One region of the Pseudoduganella albidiflava genome, then DNA from elsewhere that is predicted to be linked to it. Evidence: predicted binding sites of a transcription regulator. Region 1 holds the regulator's gene; the other holds the start of a gene.
What was found. Region 1 encodes FNR, which switches genes on or off when oxygen is low (the NO sensors DNR and NnrR bind a similar motif). Its sites were predicted from a motif close to TTGATNNNNATCAA; they were not measured.

Region 1 (3,407 bases):
CGCACTTCGAAGCCCAGCACCGCGTCGGCCTCTCCGCCGCCGTGCTCCACCAGGCTCACCTCGACCACGACCTCGCCGTGCGCGGTGAACTTGATCGCGTTGCCGGCCAGGTTCACCAGTACCTGTTGCAGCCGCAGCGCATCGCCCCGCAGCAGCCGCGGCACTTCTGGGTCGACCACGATGGCCAGCTCCAGTTCCTTTTCGCCGGCGTTCATCGTCATCGTCGTGGCCAGGGTGCTCATCGATTCGTCCAGGTCGAATTCGACGGGCGACAATTCCATCCGCTGCGCCTCGATCTTGGAAAAATCCAGCACGTCGTTCAGGATGCCCAGCAGCGAATCGCCGGCGGTGCGGATCATGTGCAGGTACTTGCGCTGCTGCGGCGCCAGGTCGGTGTTCTGCAGCAGTTGCGCCATGCCCAGCACGGCATTCATCGGCGTGCGGATCTCGTGGCTCATGTTGGCGACGAAATCGCTCTTGGCGCGGTTGGCCGCCTCGGCCCGGTCGCGTGCCCGTTCCAGCTCGGCGGCGCGGGTTTCCAGCTCGGCCATCAGGTCGCGGGCGTGGGCGTCGGCCGCCTCGCGTTCGCGCATCAGGTCGTTGAAGGCCCCGGTCAGCTCGCCGATCTCGTCGCGCGACGTGACCGGCAGCGGGGCGAAGTGCCCCGGCGTGCCGCGCAAGGTGCCGATCGCATCGCGCAGCCGCATCAGCGGCGACATCAGCCGCAGCGTGATAAAGGTGATGACGGCCGCGGTGACGAGCGAAGCCAGCGTGCCCCACAGCGCAAGCCGCACCAGCAGGTCGTCGAACGGCTCGAACGCTTCCTCGGCAGGCAGGTTGGCGATCAGGATCCATGGGACGGTCTTCAGGCGCTTGTAGCTGAGCAGCGCGCGCACGCCGCGGCCGTCGGTGCTGATCGTGGTGCCTTCGAACCCTCCGCGGATCGCCAGCACGGTGGCGGCATAGCCTTCCTGGCCGCGTGGCTTCAGCAGGCGGGCAGGGTCCGGGTGCACCACGTAGACCGATGGTTCGTAGCCGGTGACGATGTAGTAGTAACCGGTGCGGCCCACCTTGGCCGTGCGCAGGTGGCCCAGCAGGTTGTTCTTGTACAGGCGCAGCACGCCGATCAGCACGCAGGCCACCTCGCCTTCCTCGCTGAGCACGGGGGCGACCATCTGCACGACAGGTTGCCGGTTCGCCCTGCCGATCACCGGTTCCGCGATCAGGGGCGCCTTTTCCTGCATGACCCGCTGGAAGTACGCGCGGTCCGTGACGCTGACGCCGGGGCGGCCCGGCAGCGCGGGGATATCGGCCACGATGGTGCCGGCCGGGCTGACGACGATGATGTCATCGAACAGGCGAAGGACGGCGCGGTAGTCGTAGTGGGCACGCAGCGCGGGCGGATCGGCGCAGATGTCGCCGGGCTGCCAGCGTGCCGATTCGGCAACGATGTCACGCAGCAGCGTCATCTTTTCATCCACCTCGAGCGCGGTGCGCGCGATCAGCGCATCCTGCTGGGCAAACAGCACGCGCGTGAAATCCTCCTGCATGCGCCGGGCCTGCAGCACGGTGACCAGCGCGATCATCACGATGCACGTGACGGTCGTCGCCAGCGCGACTTTCGCTTTGATACCAAGCGGACGCATTGTCTCCCCCGCCCCGATGTTGTCGGGACACTATGCGCCGCTTCCCCGCTGGCGCACTGTGCGGAAGGGCACGCAAGCTGCAAGTTGCGCGGTTGCCCGGACAGCGGGATCGAGGCGGGATCGAGGCGGGATCAAGTACACTGGAGGTCAACCGACAATGGACGATGACATCGGACCCGACAATGATGCATGAGCTGCCATCCCTGACCCTGCCCGGCGCCACGATCGAGATCCTCAAGGCACGCTGCTCGACCTGCAGCATGCACCAGCTGTGCCTGCCGATGGGGCTGGACATGGGCGACATGGACAAGCTGGACAAGATCATCGGCCGCCGCCGCAAGGTGCAGAAGGGCGAGAACCTGTTCCGTATCGGCGAGCCGTTCACGAACCTGTACGCGATCCGGCTCGGCCATTTCAAGACTTACCAGATCAACGCCAACGGCGAAGAACAGGTGACGGGCTTCCAGATGGGCGGCGAACTGCTGGGCATGGACGCCATCAGCACCGACAGGCACTATTGCAGCGCGCTGGCGCTGGAAGACAGCGAGGTCTGCGAGATCCCCTTCGCCAGCCTGGAACAGCTGCTGGTGGACATGCCCACGCTGCTGCGCCACTTCCACCGCATGATGAGCCAGGAAATCACGCGCGAGCAAAGCGTGATGCTATTGCTGGGCAATATGCAGGCGACACAGCGCTTCGCCGCCTTCCTCGTCAACCTGGCTTCGCGCTACGAGGCGCGCGGCTACTCGAGCACCGAGTTCCAGCTGCGCATGTCGCGCGAGGATATCGGCAACTACCTGGGGCTGACGATCGAGAGCATCAGCCGGCTGCTGAACAAGTTCAAGAAGCAGGGCTTGCTGATGGTGGCGAACCGGGAGGTCAAGGTGCTCGACCTGCCCCGGCTGAAGGCAATCACGGCGGGGACCGAGACCTGCGCGTGATGCCGCTTAGATAAGCCCACCCCAAGTGCAAATGCCGGGGTCAGACCCCACGGGTCTGACCCCAGTCCTTCGCCTTTGGGGTGAATGCATGCGCTTCCACCGGTATTCGCCGGCCAACCGATGCAGCTTGATGCAGCAGCGGCGCCTGCTTTATTCCGAAGCCGCCAGCGTCAATTCACGCTCCACCGGCCACTGCCACTGCCCCTCCAGGCGCCAGGTGCGCCGCTCGTCTTCCACCAGCACGGTCCAGCGGCTGCGTTCGAGCAGCGGCAGCGGCACGGCGAAGCTGCCGCCGGCATCGGGCCGCACCAGGAGCCGCAAGTCCTTCTCCGGCTGGGTGGCGTGCGCCAGGTGCACGTGCAAGGGCCCGGGCAGCGGCGCGCTGGCCGATAGCCGGCCGTGCAATACCCCGTGCGCGGCATCGTAGCGCAGGGCGGCGGCGGCATGCAGCGCGGCGGCGGTGCGGTCGCGCCGCAAATCCTGGTTGATCGCCTTGCCCCGCTTGTAATAGTCGCCCACCACCAGCGCGTCCTGCTGCGCGAAGGCCAGCCAGCCGGTATAGAAGCCGGCCACCAGCACGGCGGCCGGGCCGGCCATCAGGAGCCAAGGCCAGCGCTCGCGGTACCAGGGCGTGGCGGACATCGTCATCGCTTGCATGGTCATCTCCTCAGCGCGGCACGATGAAGACCGCGGGTTCTTCGACGGCCAGGCGCGCATCGTCCAGCGCCGTCAGCGTGAATGTGATCGGGTTCGAGCCGGTCTTGCCCGCGCCCCGCAGTGCCTCCCCTGGCACGCGCACCCGCACCGGCACGGCGCGCGT
Region 2 (3,407 bases), 3.3 Mb from region 1:
AGAACAGCGTGGCGGCATCGGCCCGCGGACGCTTCCGGCGGGCCAGCAGGCGCAGCGTCACCCACGCGAACGCCACGTAGCCTGCGCCCAGCAGCAACAGCGCCGCATGCCGGAACGGTCCGGCGATGCCGGCCGACAGCGACGACGCCACCAGCAGCAGGAACAGCATGGTAGTGTAGCCGCCACTGATCCAGCGGGGATACGGTTCGGTGACCAGGAACATCGGCACCACCTGGAATGCCACGCCGACGATCAGCAGGGCCACCCAGCCCAGCAAGCCCCAGGCTGCGTGCAGGTCGGCCAGCAGCGGAAGCGAGAGGGGAGGGGGCAGTGCGCGGGGCCAGGCCAGAGCCGCGCCCATCCACAATCCCAGGACGACCGTGACAACGAGCGCGCCCAGCGCCAGCCGGATCGCCGCCAGCGACGCGTCGGCGCCGCCGGGGAACTGTTGCCACAGGCCGATGGTGCAGCAGCCGAGCAGCAGAAAGAACGCCACCCCGAGGCATGCCAGCGCGCCGGCGAACAGCAGCGCATGGCCGACGAGGAAGGCGGCGGCCAGCAGCAGCGTGCCCGCGCACAGTGCACCGTGCATCGTGTTCGCCGTGCGCGAGCCCCCCGGTACGGCGATGCCCGCCATTACGGGCAGGATCTGCAGCAGCGCGCCGATCATCGCCATCGACAGGCAGCCCAGGGTGAGCAGGTGCGTGAGTGCCAGTGTCAGCGGCGACCAGCGCGTGACGAGCGCGGCTTCGCCATGCCACGCCAGCAGGCCCGCGGCCAGCGCCGCGAACAGGGGAACGGACATCAGGAACCGCATCGGCAGGGCAAGCGGCGGAAGGTGGTCGAACGATAGCGCACGTTGCATGGGTCCCTCCTAGGCGGCGGCCCGCGGGCACGAGGCGCCGCTCATGCCGCCTCCCCGGCAGGAGCGGCCACCGCGCGCATGCGCGCCAGCACGGCCATGGCGCTGGCGCCCAGCAGGCGTTCGGCCATCGGATACAGCACGCCTTCTTCCTTCAGGTTGTGCTGGTGCGTCAGCATGCGCAGGCCGTCGGCCAGGTCGAAGAAGGTGCCGCCGTCGCGGGCCTCGATGGCGGCTGCCATCGACTGGATCAGCGAGCGCATGTGCTCGTGCTCGCTTCGCATCACGGCGGTTGCGCCGGGGGCAGAGCCGCTGGCCCGGTCGATGGCGGGGAACAGGATGCGCTCTTCCTGGTTCATGTGCTGCGCCAGGTGCCACGCGAACGTGGCGAAGGCTTTCGTGGCGTTTTCCCAGTCGGCGCACGCGACGCGCGATTCGGCCCAGCCGTATTGTTCGTCGCAGGCGCGGTGGTCGCTGGCAAGGTACTGATGGATGGTGTCCATGGTGCTTTTCTCTTCTCTCGTGGTGACCTGCAGCCATTGTCCCACCGGGGTATCGGCCAATTCCTTGATCCCGGTTAAGGATTCGAGCCTTGGCCTGGCGGTACAGTGCCGGCACGCAAACATCGAAAGACACTGGATGACTCAACTGGAAAGTCCCTTCGAACTGGTCTGTCCCGCCGGCAGCTTGCCGGCCCTGAAAGGCGCCGTGGACAATGGCGCAGACTGCGTGTACCTGGGTTTTCGCGACGCCACCAATGCCCGCAACTTCGCCGGCCTCAATTTCGACGACAAGGCGATCGCCGCCGGCATCGCCTATGCGCATGCACGGCGGCGCAAGGTCCTGCTCGCGCTCAATACCTATCCGCAACCTGGCGGCGAAGCGCTGTGGAGGGGCGCCATCGACCGCGCCGCCTCGGCCGGGGTGGACGCGGTGATCCTGGCCGACCCGGGCCTGATGCGCTACGCCGCCGAATTCCACCCGGGCCTGCGGCTGCACCTGTCCGTGCAGGGCTCGGCGACGAACGTGGAAGCCATCGAGTTCTACCGGCGCGAGTTCGGCATCGCCCGGGCTGTACTGCCGCGCGTGCTGTCGCTGGCCCAGGTCGAGCAGGTGGTCTCCAATACGGCCGTCGAGATCGAGGTCTTCGGGTTCGGCAGCCTGTGCGTGATGGTCGAAGGACGCTGCGCGCTGTCGTCCTACGCCGCCGGCGAATCGCCCAACACGCATGGCGTCTGTTCGCCGGCCGGCGCGGTGCGCTGGCAGCAGCGGCCCGAGGGGCTGGAGGCACGCCTGAACGGCGTTCTCATCGACCGCTACGGCCCTGGCGAACATGCCAGCTATCCCACCCTGTGCAAGGGGCGTTTCGAGGTGGCCGGCGAAACCTACTACGCCATCGAGGAGCCGGCCAGCCTGAATACACTGGAGCTGTTGCCAACGCTGATGGCGATGGGCGTGGCGGCGATGAAGATCGAAGGCCGCCAGCGCAGCCCCGCCTATGTGGCGCAGGTGACGCGGGTGTGGCGCGAGGCGATCGACAGCGCCCGCGCCGGGCGCTTTTCCGCGAAGCCGGCATGGATGGCGCAACTCGATGCCGTGGCCGAGGGCCGGCAGCACACGCTGGGCGCGTATCACCGCGCCTGGAAATGACGGGAGAAATGATGATGATGAAGCTAGCAATCGGGCCGCTTCTGTACTACTGGCCGCGCGCCACCGTGATGGACTTCTACGAGGCGGTAGCCGCCGGTCCGGCAGATGTTGTCTACCTGGGCGAAGCGGTGTGTTCGCGCCGGCACGAGCTGCGCGCGGCGGACTGGCTGCAGGTCGCCGGCCGGTTGCGCGACGCCGGCAAGGAGGTCGTGTTGTCCAGCATGGCGCTGATCGAGTCCGGTTCCGACGTGGCAGCGCTGCGCCGGCTGGCAGCACAGGAGGCTTTCGCCGTGGAGGCCAACGACATGGGGGCCGTCGGCCTGCTGCACGGCCGCCCCTTCGTGGCCGGCCCGCACCTGAACATCTACAACGCCGCCACGCTGCTGTTGCTGCATGGCCTGGGCGCGCGGCGCTGGGTCATGCCACTGGAGATGGGGCAAGCCGGGCTGGAGGAACTGCAGAGCACGCGTCCGGAAGGCATGGAGACGGAAGTGTTCGCGCTGGGCCGCATGCCGCTGGCCTTCTCGGCGCGCTGCTTCACGGCGCGCCAGCGCAACCTGCCAAAGGATGACTGCCGTTTCAGCTGCATCGAGCATCCGGACGGCCTGGACATGACCACGCGCGACGGCAAGCCGTTTCTCGTGCTGAACGGCATCCAGACGCAGTCCGCCTCCGTGTGCAACCTGGCCGCCGAGTTCGAAGCGCTGCGCACGGCCGGCGCCGACGTGCTGCGCATCAGCCCCCAGTCGCGCCATGCGATGGAGGTCGTGGCGCTGTTCGACGACCTGCGCCGCGGCCGCGCCACACCCGAAGCCGCATCGCGTTCGCTGCTGCCGCTGCTGCCCGGGCCCGCATGCGACGGCTACTGGCACGGCAGGCCGGGCCTCGAGTGGCA

Region 2: a site for FNR is predicted at 1,430-1,443, ahead of EYF70_RS11960 (hemerythrin domain-containing protein). Genes of this name have one in related genera too.

What each region holds. Positions count from the first base shown of each region.
Region 1 is NZ_CP036401.1:7,014,918-7,018,324, forward strand. Features, by position in the region: gene EYF70_RS29185 (response regulator) at 1-1,646, opposite strand, end outside; gene fnr (fumarate/nitrate reduction transcriptional regulator Fnr) at 1,829-2,587, shown strand; gene EYF70_RS29195 (FixH family protein) at 2,738-3,244, opposite strand; gene ccoG (cytochrome c oxidase accessory protein CcoG) at 3,255-3,407, opposite strand, start outside.
Region 2 is NZ_CP036401.1:2,875,970-2,879,376, forward strand. Features, by position in the region: gene EYF70_RS11955 (permease) at 1-865, opposite strand, end outside; gene EYF70_RS11960 (hemerythrin domain-containing protein) at 907-1,365, opposite strand; gene ubiU (ubiquinone anaerobic biosynthesis protein UbiU) at 1,502-2,512, shown strand; gene EYF70_RS11970 (U32 family peptidase) at 2,530-3,407, shown strand, end outside.